4 regions of the Edaphobacter sp. FHG110511_03 genome follow, and region 4 is predicted to be linked to each of the others. Evidence: riboswitches for the same ligand, from Rfam matches in the RefSeq annotation. Region 4 holds a riboswitch; each other region holds the start of a gene.

Region 1 (3,085 bases), on a different contig from region 4:
GCTTTTCTGCGGATGGGGAAGGCCCGGTCCGCTTCGTGGTCCTGCCACCCTTTTCGATCGACATCACGCCCGTTACCAACGCGCAGTACGCAGAGTTCATCCAGGCCACGGGATATATCACCGAGGCGGAGCGATACGACTGGTCCTTCGTCTTCTGGGCACATATTCCCAAAGAGCGTTTCAAGCAGCTTGTCGCAGACACTGTCGCCCAGGCGCAGTGGTGGTGCAAGGTATACAAAGCGAAGTGGGATGCTCCGGAGGGCCCAGGCAGTCATCTTCGCGGCCGTGAGGATCATCCTGTGGTTCATGTCTCCTACTCGGACGCAGAGGCTTATGCCGCGTGGGCGGGCAAACAGCTGCCTACGGAAGCAGAGTGGGAATACGCTGCTCGCGGCGGGTTGGAGCAGAGGCTGTTTCCGTGGGGAGACGAACTTGAACCCGAAGGCAAACACCTTTGCAACGTATGGCAGGGAGAGTTTCCTTCGCAGGATACGGCGGAAGATGGATATGCGGGATCGTGCCCGGTCAGGGCGTTTCCTCCAAACGGATATGGTCTTTACTCCATGGTCGGAAATGTGTGGGAGTGGACCCAGGACTGGTTTGGGGTTAACCATCCAAAGCATGAGACGACTAACCCGAGAGGCCCGGTGCGTGGCACGGAAAAGGTCACCAAGGGAGGCAGCTTTCTTTGCCATGCGAGCTACTGCAATCGCTATCGCGTGGCCGCCAGAACCAGGAATACGCCGGACAGCTCGACCAGCAACATGGGCTTTCGCTGCGTGCGGCGCGGCTAGAGTTTCTTCCTCATTTCCACATGATGGCCCCAATATATAGACGTTGACCCGCCGTATAGCCCTTGTTATAGTGAGTGAACTTCACGGTGTTCTGGCCCTCGTGGTCAGGACTGAAAAGGGAATCCGGTGCGAATCCGGAACTGCCCCGCAGCGGTAAGCAGGAACGAACGCTTCGATATGGCACTGGCTGAAAAGCTGGGAAGCCGAAGCAAGTAGGGAGCCTGCAGAGTCCGAAGACCTGCCGGAAGCGCGTGCCGAAAGGCACGAATTTCACACGCCTTCGAGGGGAAGGTGCGGTGGCCGCGTCCGGTTTGTGCAGACGTCCTCCGCTTCCTCCGCTCTGGGCAAGAGGAGACTCCCCATGGCGGCACAAGCGACGCTGACAGAACTGGACCCGAACTTTCCCTCGGCCGAATCGATTCCACAGATGCAGGTGCGCAAACGAAGTGGCGCGCTTGAGCCAGTGGATGTGAACAAGATTGTGCGAGCCGTGCAGCGATGCTGCCAGGGGCTGGCACATGTGGACGCGATTCGCGTTGCGAGCAAAACGATTGGCGGGTTGTTTGACGGGGCCTCGACTCGTGAGCTGGACTCGATCTCGATCCAGACAGCGGCGGCGTTGATTGCAGAGGAGCCGGAATACTCCCGGCTGGCAGCGCGTCTGTTGCTGGCGACCATTGAGAAGGAGGTTGCGGGGCAGAATATCTATTCGTTCTCGCAGTCGATAGAAGTTGGCCATCGCGAAGGAGTGGTTTCGAAGGATGCGGCGGAGTTTGTCGCAGGCAATGCGCGCAAGCTGAACAGCGCGATTGACGATCGCTTCTCCGATCGATTCGAGTACTTCGGACTTCGCACGGTCTACGATCGCTATCTTCTGCGCCATCCCATCACGCGGCAGGTGATTGAGACGCCTCAGTACTTCTTTATGAGGGTGTCGGCGGGCCTGTCGACGCGGGTGGGAGAGGCAGTGGATTTTTATCGTCTGCTGGCCTCGCACGATTATCTGCCGAGCTCGCCGACCTTGTTCAACAGCGGAACGAAACATTCGCAGATGTCGTCGTGCTATCTGCTGGATTCGCCGAAGGACTCGCTGGAGTCGATCTATGACGCCTACAAGCAGATTGCGCTGCTGTCGAAGTTTTCCGGCGGTATCGGGCTGGCCTTTCACCGGGTACGCTCGGAGGGCTCGCTGATTTGGGCGACGAATGGCCTGTCGAATGGGATTGTGCCGTGGCTGCGCACGCTGGATGCCTCGGTGGCAGCTGTAAACCAGGGCGGCAAGCGCAAGGGGGCCTGCTGCGTCTATCTGGAGCCGTGGCATGCCGATGTGGAGTCGTTCCTCGAGATGCGCGACAACACCGGCGATCAGGCACGAAGGACCTACAACCTGAATCTAGCGAACTGGATTCCCGACTTGTTCATGCGGCGCGTGGATGAGGATGGAGTGTGGTCGTTGTTCGACCCCAAAGTCGTACCACAATTTCCGGATTTGTACGGGGAAGACTTCGACCGGGCGTATGAGCAGGCTGAAGAGCAGAAGAAATATGTGAGGCAGGTGAAGGCGCGTGATCTTTATGCGCGCATGATGCGCACGCTGGCCGAGACTGGAAATGGATGGATGGTCTTCAAAGATGCGTGCAATCGGAAGTGCAATCAGACCGGAAGGCCTGAGAATGTCGTTCACCTTTCGAATCTCTGCACGGAGATCACGGAGGTGACTTCTTCGGCGGAGACAGCGGTGTGCAATCTAGGCTCGATCAATCTCGCCCGGCATGTAAACGAAGGGGTGTTCGATTTCGAGAAGCTGGCTGCTACGGTGCGCCACGCTGTGCCGATGCTGGATCGGGTGATCGACATCAACTACTACCCCGTCTCCCAGGCGGCAGTGGCAAACAGCCGCTGGCGTCCCGTGGGGCTTGGAGTGATGGGCCTGCAGGATGTCTTCTTCCAGCTGCGAATTGCGTTCGATTCGCCGGAGGCGAGAAGACTGTCGGCAAAGATCCAGGAAGAGGTCTACTTCCATGCCCTGACCGTCTCCTGCGAGCTGGCTGAGCAGAACGGACCGCATGCGGCGTTCGCGGAGTCTCGCGCCGCGCAGGGGGAGTTTCAATTCGACCTGTGGGGTGGGACGCCCGAGAACGGTGAGCGCTGGGAGCAGCTGCGGGAGCGCATTCGCAAGACAGGGCTTCGGAACTCGCTGATGATTGCGATTGCTCCAACGGCAACGATCGCCTCCATCGCGGGGTGCTACGAGTGCATCGAGCCTCAGATCTCCAATCTGTTCAAGCGGG
Region 2 (3,085 bases), on a different contig from region 4:
AGAGTCCAGAGGCCAGGATCTGATTCTCGGCGCCGGGCTCGAAATAAAGGGCCAGGCCCCACAGGGTGAAGGCGGCAGCGAAGATATCGGCGTGAGCCAGCGTGCTTTGCGCGAACCAGACAGGGTAGAGCGCGGTCAGGGTGACGGTGGCGATTGCGGCGGGGGTGTTGCGAAGGGATTTTGCGAGGTGAAAGACCGCGACCAGCGCCGTAGCCGTAATCATGACGACCAGCGTGCGGGTTCCACTGACGACGAATCCGGAGAGGTGCCACCATGCAGCCAGCAGGATGGAAGGCAGAGGAGGATGCGCGTTGGAGAGCGTGGTCTGGGGGATCAACGAGCCGGTGCGAAAGAAATCCCACGCGGCCGGGATGTAGTAACCGGCTTCGTCCCAGAAGTAAGGCAGGCGAAGCAGCGTAAGGTGACTGAGGTAAACCGCAGCGAAGAAGAGAGGAAAGAGCAGTCCTGTAGGAAGCTCGGCAGGAGCGCGGCGAGAGTCTGGAGAGGATCGCACGCGTGTTTTATTAATGGACGGGACCGCCGACCTGGGGGACCTGTTGATCGAGAGCGATGGCGCCAAAGGTCTGCTCATACTGCGCGAGGTTGTGGCCGAGCACATTGAGCAAAGCTTTGGCCTGTTGCGGGCTCAGGTAAATACCCTGAAAGTTCTTCACGGTAAGCTCGTCAGGAGTGTCCTGGCTCATGGTCCCGAAGACCAACAGGAAGTCCCACACCGACATGCGAACCTGAACGCTGTTGGCATAGCCCTCGCGATAATCCGGGGTGGTGGAGAGATTGAGCTTCGGCTCCGCATTCGGTTTCGGCTGATTCATGAGTCACTTTCTAAAAAAGAGTTGGTGCGAAAGGGGGGACTTGAATCCCCACGGATTACCCCGCCAGATCCGTCTGCTTGGTGCAAAAGGCTTGGCTGCATCGTAACGCTCAATCAGTATAAGCGGGAACAAGCGACCATCGGGCACGAATTAGGCACATCCATTCCGTAATTTCCTCGACCTCCAGGACGGGCTCTGATTGACGCTCATCAGTCGCCATGTTATTTCTTGAAAGTTCTCAGGTGCCCGCAAGGGCTTAATAGGGAAGTCCGGTGAAAGACCGGCGCGGTCCCGCCACTGTGAGCGAGGGAAGCCATTCGTAATACCACTCAGCAATTGCTGGGGAAGGTGAATGGCCAGCAAAGAATCGCAACCTCGAAGCCAGGAAACCTGCCGAGAATGTTGTACGACTTACCTGCGGAGAACAGGAAGAATGCGATTCGTTATCCCCACCCGACGTCTCAATTCGATCGTCTCTGCTCGCAAAGTCTACAGCCATTCCAGCTGGAGGCTATACAGTGAGCATCCCCCGCAACACAATTAATGTTCTCCCCCTGGATTCTTACCGATATGCACTCGATCTTTTCGTCCGAGTCTTCGGCAAGCCAAAACTTCAAAGTAATGGCCATCAAATTGGGACAAGACTGTGCAAAATTGTGGGTCTACGACGTCCCATGGCTATCATTTTCTTAATAGCGCTTGCCGTCCTGCCAGTGTGTGCTCAACAAACCATGCGTGTTTCTGGCACAGTACGCGACAACCAAGGCCTGGGCCTACTGGCGACAGTGCAACTCATAACTTCGGGAGGCACACAGAAGGCCACGACCGAGAACAATGGAAACTTCGCATTCGACAATGTGACGAAGAGGCACTCTGAACTTCTGGTTGAAGCGGATGGCTTCGAAAGCGTAACTCGCCCCATTGATCTAGAGAGGGAGTCTTCTCAGATCGAGATTCGTTTGGCCCCGAAGAGTGTCTCAACTGAAATCTCCGTTACGGCTACCGAGACCAAGGCAACCGCTTCAAACATGGATGTGCCTAACAATGAAATTCCTGCTCAGGTGAGCACGATTCCATCCACGCTACTTCGCGAACAAGGTGTGAACGACCTCGTTACGGCGCTAAGGAATGTCTCTGGTGTAACGGCGCAAAAGATCTATGGAGTTTACGAGTACTACACGGTTCGCGGGTTCAATACGGGCGGCTCAGACGCGGTCGTAGTTCTTTCAGATGGAATGCGGCTCGAAGGTAATCGGCTAAACACTCAGCTGAATAGTGTGCGCAGTGTCGAGGTCTTGAAGGGACCAGCTTCGATTTTGTATGGCTCAGGTGCTCTTGGCGGCGCGATTAATATCATTCACAAAAAGCCACAGGCGATTCCCACTTTTGATTTGGTCTATCGGGGCGGAAGCTACGGTACAAACCAAGTGGCCGGAGGTGCAGCAGGAAGACTCTTCGGCCTAGATCCGCTTTTATATCGTGTAGATGCCAGTTTCGAAAATAGCGGCGGTTGGAGAAACAATGGAGCGAAGCGCATTAATGTATCGCCGACGATGACCTGGCTGATAGGTAACCGAGCGCAGTTTACTGTTTCCGAATTCCTTAATCGCGATCGATTCAAAACCGATGCCGGTGTCCCGGCGCAAGTCCTCAACATTCCTGGCTTCAAACTCAGCACAAGCTTCGACACGCCGCAGGATTTCGAATTAGGCACTGACGCGCTGACACAGACACGCGTCAATGTGAACCTGTCAGAGAGATGGCAGTTCCGGGATAACTTTGCGCTTCGAATATTCGACGACCAGTATTACACCGCAGAATCGCTCTCGTATGACGCTGCGACAAACGATGTCGATCGCCAATTCCTCTACTTCAAGCACCACCGGCGTCCCAAACAGAACATGGCGGATGTTTTGGGTCATTTCCATCTTGCCGGTATGGATCATAACTTTGTGGCCGGATATGAGTATGAGGACTACTACAACTACACCGATGAAAGCGATGCCTCGGATGGCTTCGCACCGCCGATGAATGTGTTTACTCTCCAGGAAACTTATGTGCCGGTCTCATCGTTTCCGATTAGCGAAATCAACTATTTCGAGAACCTGACGAATGCTTTTTATTGGCAAGACCAAATCGCCCTGGCAAAGCACTGGATGATCAACGTGGGTGGGCGTGAGAGCAGTTTCAAGCGAAGTACACATAGTGATCCGTGGGATAACAGTCACATCGTTAGCCGAGGACCTGACGTC
Region 3 (3,085 bases), on a different contig from region 4:
CGGGAAGGTTGGGGTTCTGGGCGGAGGTACCATTGGCTGCGGCATCGGTAGAGAACGACTGCTCGACGAGCGAAGCGAGGTAGGTATAGCCGCCGCGCATGAGGATGTGGCTGGTGGGAGCGAACTGAAGCTCGCCCTCAAAGCCCTGAGCCCTGTAGGCGAGGGTGTTCAGGAGAGCACCGAAGAGTTGGGCCTTGGTGGTGTCGATTCCGAAGACGGTACGCAGCGTACCCGAGTCGACGAAGTCGAGCTGATGGCTGAACTGGTTGTGGAAGTACCCGGCCTTGAGGATGAGCTTCTGATTGAAGATGTTCTGGTCAATACCAATGTCGTAGGTACGCGAACGGAGCGCCTGGATCGGCTTCACGTTGTAAGCAGCAATCAGGTCAGCCGCTCCGGCATCTGACAGTTGTGTGTAGAGTGAGTTGAACTCGTTCGAAAGCGAAGGCTCCTGAACACCGGTGGCTGCGTTGGCGCGGAGTTTGGTTCCATGAAGAAATCCGTTGCCGGGACGTACCGGCACCCAGGCGAGACCGAAGCGGGGCGTGCCTGCTGTGCCATACAGATCATTGCGTTCGATGGCTCCGCCAAGGGAGTAGAAGATCCGATTGAAGAGGTCGCCCTGAAACTGGAGCGTGTACTGGAAGTTGGTCCGCTTCGTCTTGTCGAAGCTGAAAGAGCTGTTGGAGGAGCCGCGCTCGTCCTCATACCGGAAGCCGAAGAGGCCGATGAAGTGTGGCGAGAAGGTGTAGTCCGACTGGAAGTAAAGCTCATCGCGCAACGAAGCGAGATCGTTAGGCGCTGGGTAAGCTCCGGGGTAATTGATGGCGGCGCGCCCGGAAGCAGAGTAGCCGTTGGCTCCGCGAATCGTGACCGCATTGCCGAAGTAGGCCACGTCTCCAAACTGGTCGTAAGTCAGCAACTCACCCACCGGGTAGAACTGGACCAGCTGTTCGCGTTTCCGGGCGATGCCATAGCGAACAAGGTTATGCCAGTTGTGGAAACGGTTCTCGATCGTAGCGCCGGAGTACAGGTCCTGGTCAGCCTGCTTGCCCACCGCTGAGATTCCAAAGAAATCGTGCGCGTTGGGAACACCTGTTGCCGAGACGGCATTGCGGATGGTGAAGCGCAGAGGCGTATTGGCAGTGATGTTGTAGCCGATATTGGCCGCACTGGTCGACGCGTGATACCGATATAACGGCAGAGCGTTCGAGGAGTCGAAGCGCGAGAAGGCTCCATAGTAATCGAGGCGGCTATGCGCTCCGCCTACGGTGACCTCGTTGCGCCAGGTGTGAAAGTTTCCCGCGTCTCCCGTGTAGTTGAGGATAGGACGCAGGGTGGCTCCGCGGGGCGTGGTGAAGTTGACCACGGAGGCGCCGGCGTCCGAACCATAGAGAACGCTGTTGGGTCCGCGATACAGCTCGAAGCCATCGAGAGCGGTGGAGGAGACGGTGCCGAAGTCGAAGCGGCCGCCGATATCCTCCGAGGTAACGCCGTCGATCATCACTTTATTGGCGTCGGAGTTTCCGCCGCGCACGAAGAGCGATCCGACGCCGCCGTACTGCCCCGTCTGCACGGCAGTGACACCTGGAGACTGGCGCAGGTCGTCGACAACGCCCACGCGTGTTTGCAGCGCGGAAAACGGGACGAGGTTGATGGCCGAACTTGCCTGCTGGATGGGCGTGGGGATTCCGGTGGCGGTAACGGTGATCTGCGCGGTGACCGCGGCGATCTCGAGGGTCACGTTGCGGTTGACGACGTCGGTACGTCCACCGTAGAAGCTCTGCCCGATGCCTGGCGTGAAGGTAGCCGCAGAGGTGAGCAGGAGAAAGCGGCCGGAGCCGGTGCTGCGAATCTCGAACGAGCCATCGGCAGCGCTGAGACCGGAGCCGGCCACGTTCTTGCCCTGGATCAACTGAACCCGTGCCCCGGCAACAGCAGCTCCAAGCGGATCGGTAACGGTTCCGCGAACAATGACTGCCTGGGAGGAGAGCGTGACGAAGGAAAGAATCGCCAGAACGGAGAGCAGGCGGAAGACGTGTGAAGCCGCAAACGAACGCGCGGGTGCGTGCATGAAGATTAACTCCTCGTTCCCCCGTCGGAAACGTGGCTGGTGTGCGACAACGGAACCGGTCTCCTGACTGTCGCGTTTCATTCTGCCGGTTGCGGCTATTCCCTTCCCGAGGATTTGTCAGTGGGAGTGAGCCAGACAGTATTCACATTCGCGAAAGTGCGAGCGTGCGCGAATCACAGTTGCGGGGCAGTGGCGGACTCTCACCGCGCTTCCCGAGCATTTCGTTGCGGTACAAGGTGGAGTTAAACGGCCCACACGAGCATAGAGGTGCCGGGCCGAAAGCTACAGCGTATTTCCAGTGTGCGGTATGGATGAGGATGAAGTCAAAAAATCATGCCTTCGCCTGGGCCTTCAATCCTAGCTCTTTCATGACCATCTGAAGATCCTTCCAGGCCTCGCCCTTCTGGCGCGGATCCCGGAGCAGAAAGGCTGGGTGGTAGGTCACGACGAGTTTTGCGCCACGGCAGCCATGCCAACGGCCGCGCAGCCCGCTCAGCGATTGCTTCACCCCAAGCAGGTAAGTCGCCGCAGTTGAGCCCAGCGCAACGATGATCTCGGGCTGCACCACATCAATCTGCCTCAGGAGAAATTGCGAGCAGGTATTTGCCTCCACCGGCTCCGGAACGCGGTTGCCCGGCGGCCTGCACTTCACGATATTCGCGATATAAACCTGCTCACGCTTCAGTCCCATCGCGGAGATCATGTTGTTCAGAAGCTGACCCGCCTTGCCGACAAACGGAAGCCCCTGTGTGTCCTCGTCCGCCCCTGGGCCCTCGCCCACGAACATCAGGCGAGCGTTCGGGTCTCCGTCGGCGAATACGATCTTGCGCCGCCCGGCATAGGCCAGCGGGCACCGCGTACAGTCGCCGATATCTTCGCGGATCGCCTCTAGTGCGCTGGGCTTCTGGGCGGCTGCGAGGCGCACCTCAGGCAGAGGCGCAAGATTGTCGAAACTTACTAACTTGGGAATCTCAGGCTCCGAAAACTCTCTCTTGGGCGGGGCAGGTACAG
Region 4 (3,085 bases):
GGGATATAGGTCTCAAGTTGATGATTCTTTTCAGACCACGGTTCAATGATGTCCCAACGCAAGCCTGCATTGAAAGTAAGACAGCTGCCGACGCGCCAGCTGTCCTGGCCGAAGAAGCCGAGATAGTGATTGCGCAGATAGAATGGCTGACCAGACGATTGCGTGAAGTTGCTGGGAGTGCCGAGAAAGAGATCGGCATAAGCTGAGCCGGTTTCGGTTCCGTTAATGTTGAAGGTTCCGTTGAAGGTTGCATTCGGATGTTCATTGACCTGATCTTCATGGAACTGCGCACCTACCTTGAGGGTATGCGAGTCGAGCGCCATTGAGAAGCCATCGCTAGCATAGAAGGTATTATTCACCTGCGTCAGGTTGGTGATGGGAACACCCATGACGAATGTAGGGAACGTGACGTTCTCAACTCCTTCGAATTGCGCGGCCTGCACAAAGATACCGGAGGTTCCCGCTCCTGTAGTAAAACCCTGCGACGCAAGCGTGACGCCAAGACCTCCTTTCGGCTGACCAATCACGTTCGCATACCGAAGATAGCCCGCATTGAACTCATTCACCGAATTCGCACCGACGACTTTCGTATCCGAGAAGGAGAACAGCTGTGCGCGACCGATGGTGAGAGCGTCAAAGCCTGGGATTGAGGCTCCGCCCTGCGCGCCAGGATAGGGGTTGTCGAGCGTGTAGTCGTCCGCGAAGTAGTATCCCGAGATCCGGCCAAGGCGGGTGTCAGCGTCGAGTCGGAACGAACCTTTGTCATCCCGATTTGTCTGCGCGAAGGCTGAGCTGGAAAACTGTGTCGCATTTACGTTGGGCTTGGGAATGTACTGCAGAAGAGATCGGCCAGGCGCTGACCAGGCAGCTTGCGGTATAACCCCGCCTGGAAAGACGCTGCCGTAGGCCTCGCCAGAGGATACGGCGTAACCAAGTTTTTGAGAAAGCAGCGAGGCTAGATAAGGGCCGCTTACATTGCCGGTAAGCTCCCCGGCAAAGTTGCCAGAGCGCTCGTCCAGGGTCGGCACCGAGATGTTACCTGCGGAGACGCCTTGTGTCTTGCGAGTTCCCTGATAGTCGGAAAAGAAGAGGAGATTAGCTCGCATAATAGGACCGCCAACCGGTCCGCCGAGTGCGACGCCGAACTGATCTTGCTTAAATTCCGGGCGAGTGAGATCAAAGTACCCTCTCGCGTCGAGCGCCGTATTACGGAAGAACTCGAAAACCTTTCCATGAAGTTGGCCGCTACCCGATTTGGTCACAACCGTGACCATGCCTCCGTTGTAGTTGCCATACTCCGGATCGAAGTTGTTGGTCAAAACTCGGAATTGTTCAATAGAGTCGAGGTCTGGGACGACTGAGGTTCCTCCGTTCATGTGCTCCCGGACATCTACACCGTTCACTATGAAGCCGTTGGAGGATTCCCTCTGACCGTTGATCGACACGTTCCCAGGAGAGATGCCACCTGTAACTCCTGCCATAATGACAGCGTTCGGAAGCAACGTTGAGATGGGTGAAACCCCAGGCTGGATCGAAAGCAGATCGGTGTAGCTTCTTCCGTTTAGCGGTAGCGCTGTCATCTGATCACGCGAGACGACCTCTCCAAGATGAGTTGCCGCAGTTTCAACCTGAATACCCGTCTCGGTGCTAACTGTCACAGTATCGGATAAATTACCGATCGTGAGAACTACATCCACGCGGATAACCGAGTCGGTGTCCACGTTTAGGTTGGTTTTTCGTTGCGGAGAGAACCCGTCCACGGAGATAGTCAAATCGTAGTGTCCGATCGATAGGTTCGGAAAGGAATAGAGACCCTGAGCGTTTGTTACAGTCTGGTAGGTTGTCTGTTGGCCGGTATTTGACCAGCTTGAGACCTGCTCCATGGACAACCGCACCACTGGGGTCGGTCACCATGCCTGAGATGCTTCCACCAGTTGCTGCCGAAAGTCTAACTGTCAGAGTAAGGCAGAAGAGAAAGCTGATGGATGCGAGAACTCGCCGGGCTAAACCGAATGAGACCTCGAACTTCAAGAACCGCATATGCACCTCAAATCGCAGGAACGACGAGGCAGGATGGCTCCGGATAGATGAGCGATCAGCCCCGTTTCCTCGCGGGGTAGAATCACAAAACTCATCTCAGGTAGGTCTCCTGACTTACAGGCAAGCTTATGCTGCCAGCTCTAAAAACTTTCGCCTTCCCCGATCATCGAGTGGCTTGTGAAAGTCCGTTCCTGATTACAGTGGCGGGACCGTGCCGGACTTGCACCGGCTTCCCTGTTATGTCCTTGCGGACACCCAAGATGCGTTATTCATCCTAGGCTATCACGATTACAATTGCGGTCTTGTCGACAGAGAGTTGCGTTGCACTAGCATCTCTCATCGCGAATCAATCGATCCAATTGCGCACGACACGGAGCGGATGGAAATGTGGAAATCACAAAGCCGATTTCGCAAATCTCCACCGCACGACGACGAGGCTATACTGACATTTCTAATTTCAGGTTCGAGCTAATGCCTCTTCGTTTTATGCATGCACGTGATGGCTCTGGAGCCAATGAGGTTGGCGCGTGAGGCCGGCGGATCAAAACCCTGTTCATGATGCCTACTATTAATGGCTACGAGGCAACGCAGGACTGTGGCCTATTGCGCCTACGGAATCATCCCGCAATCAAACATTTTGTTTGCAATCGGCGCGGCGATCTTGTTGATGAAGGTGGTCCGTAGTTGTGGATCGCTCTTCAGGAATGCGATGGCCTTCTGCTCTTCCGCAGACGGTTGCGTCTTTGCCGCCTTTTGCTCTTTCAACTGCGCGCAGGGAGTAGTCTCGTACTTCTGAATCACTTTTGCTGCTACTTTATCCAGAATCGGGTGCTGTTCCTGAGCGAGCATTCCGCTGGTATGAGCCGATGCGAACGTCAAAACCACAAGAACCGCGATGCTGAGGAAATGAATGAGCTTCACCATACAGTTCACCTTTTTCATTTGAATTTTTGAAGATGTCCGTGGCCCCAGCAGGTCGGTTAACTCGCTCCTTCAGTCAAAGTTTAACCTGAACCTTGTGGCATACACATTAGGCGCGAAGAGG

What was found. Region 4 has a riboswitch for cobalamin ahead of AC5S26_RS00040 (carboxypeptidase-like regulatory domain-containing protein). Riboswitches for the same ligand answer to the same signal wherever they lie in the genome.
Region 1: another riboswitch for cobalamin. It lies ahead of AC5S26_RS20075 (ribonucleoside-diphosphate reductase subunit alpha); the one in region 4 lies ahead of AC5S26_RS00040 (carboxypeptidase-like regulatory domain-containing protein).
Region 2: another riboswitch for cobalamin. It lies ahead of AC5S26_RS25790 (TonB-dependent receptor domain-containing protein); the one in region 4 lies ahead of AC5S26_RS00040 (carboxypeptidase-like regulatory domain-containing protein).
Region 3: another riboswitch for cobalamin. It lies ahead of AC5S26_RS19445 (TonB-dependent receptor); the one in region 4 lies ahead of AC5S26_RS00040 (carboxypeptidase-like regulatory domain-containing protein).

What each region holds. Positions count from the first base shown of each region.
Region 1 is NZ_JBZYWL010000005.1:78,638-81,722, reverse strand. Features, by position in the region: gene AC5S26_RS20080 (formylglycine-generating enzyme family protein) at 1-794, shown strand, start outside; cobalamin riboswitch at 861-1,054, shown strand; gene AC5S26_RS20075 (ribonucleoside-diphosphate reductase subunit alpha) at 1,156-3,085, shown strand, end outside.
Region 2 is NZ_JBZYWL010000008.1:95,767-98,851, reverse strand. Features, by position in the region: gene AC5S26_RS25800 (ArnT family glycosyltransferase) at 1-514, opposite strand, end outside; gene AC5S26_RS25795 (DUF3467 domain-containing protein) at 525-833, opposite strand; cobalamin riboswitch at 1,056-1,245, shown strand; gene AC5S26_RS25790 (TonB-dependent receptor domain-containing protein) at 1,508-3,085, shown strand, end outside.
Region 3 is NZ_JBZYWL010000004.1:619,500-622,584, reverse strand. Features, by position in the region: gene AC5S26_RS19445 (TonB-dependent receptor) at 1-2,074, opposite strand, end outside; cobalamin riboswitch at 2,111-2,313, opposite strand; gene AC5S26_RS19440 (uracil-DNA glycosylase) at 2,406-3,085, opposite strand, start outside.
Region 4 is NZ_JBZYWL010000001.1:11,163-14,247, forward strand. Features, by position in the region: gene AC5S26_RS00040 (carboxypeptidase-like regulatory domain-containing protein) at 1-1,883, opposite strand, end outside; cobalamin riboswitch at 2,123-2,314, opposite strand; gene AC5S26_RS00045 (hypothetical protein) at 2,650-2,964, opposite strand.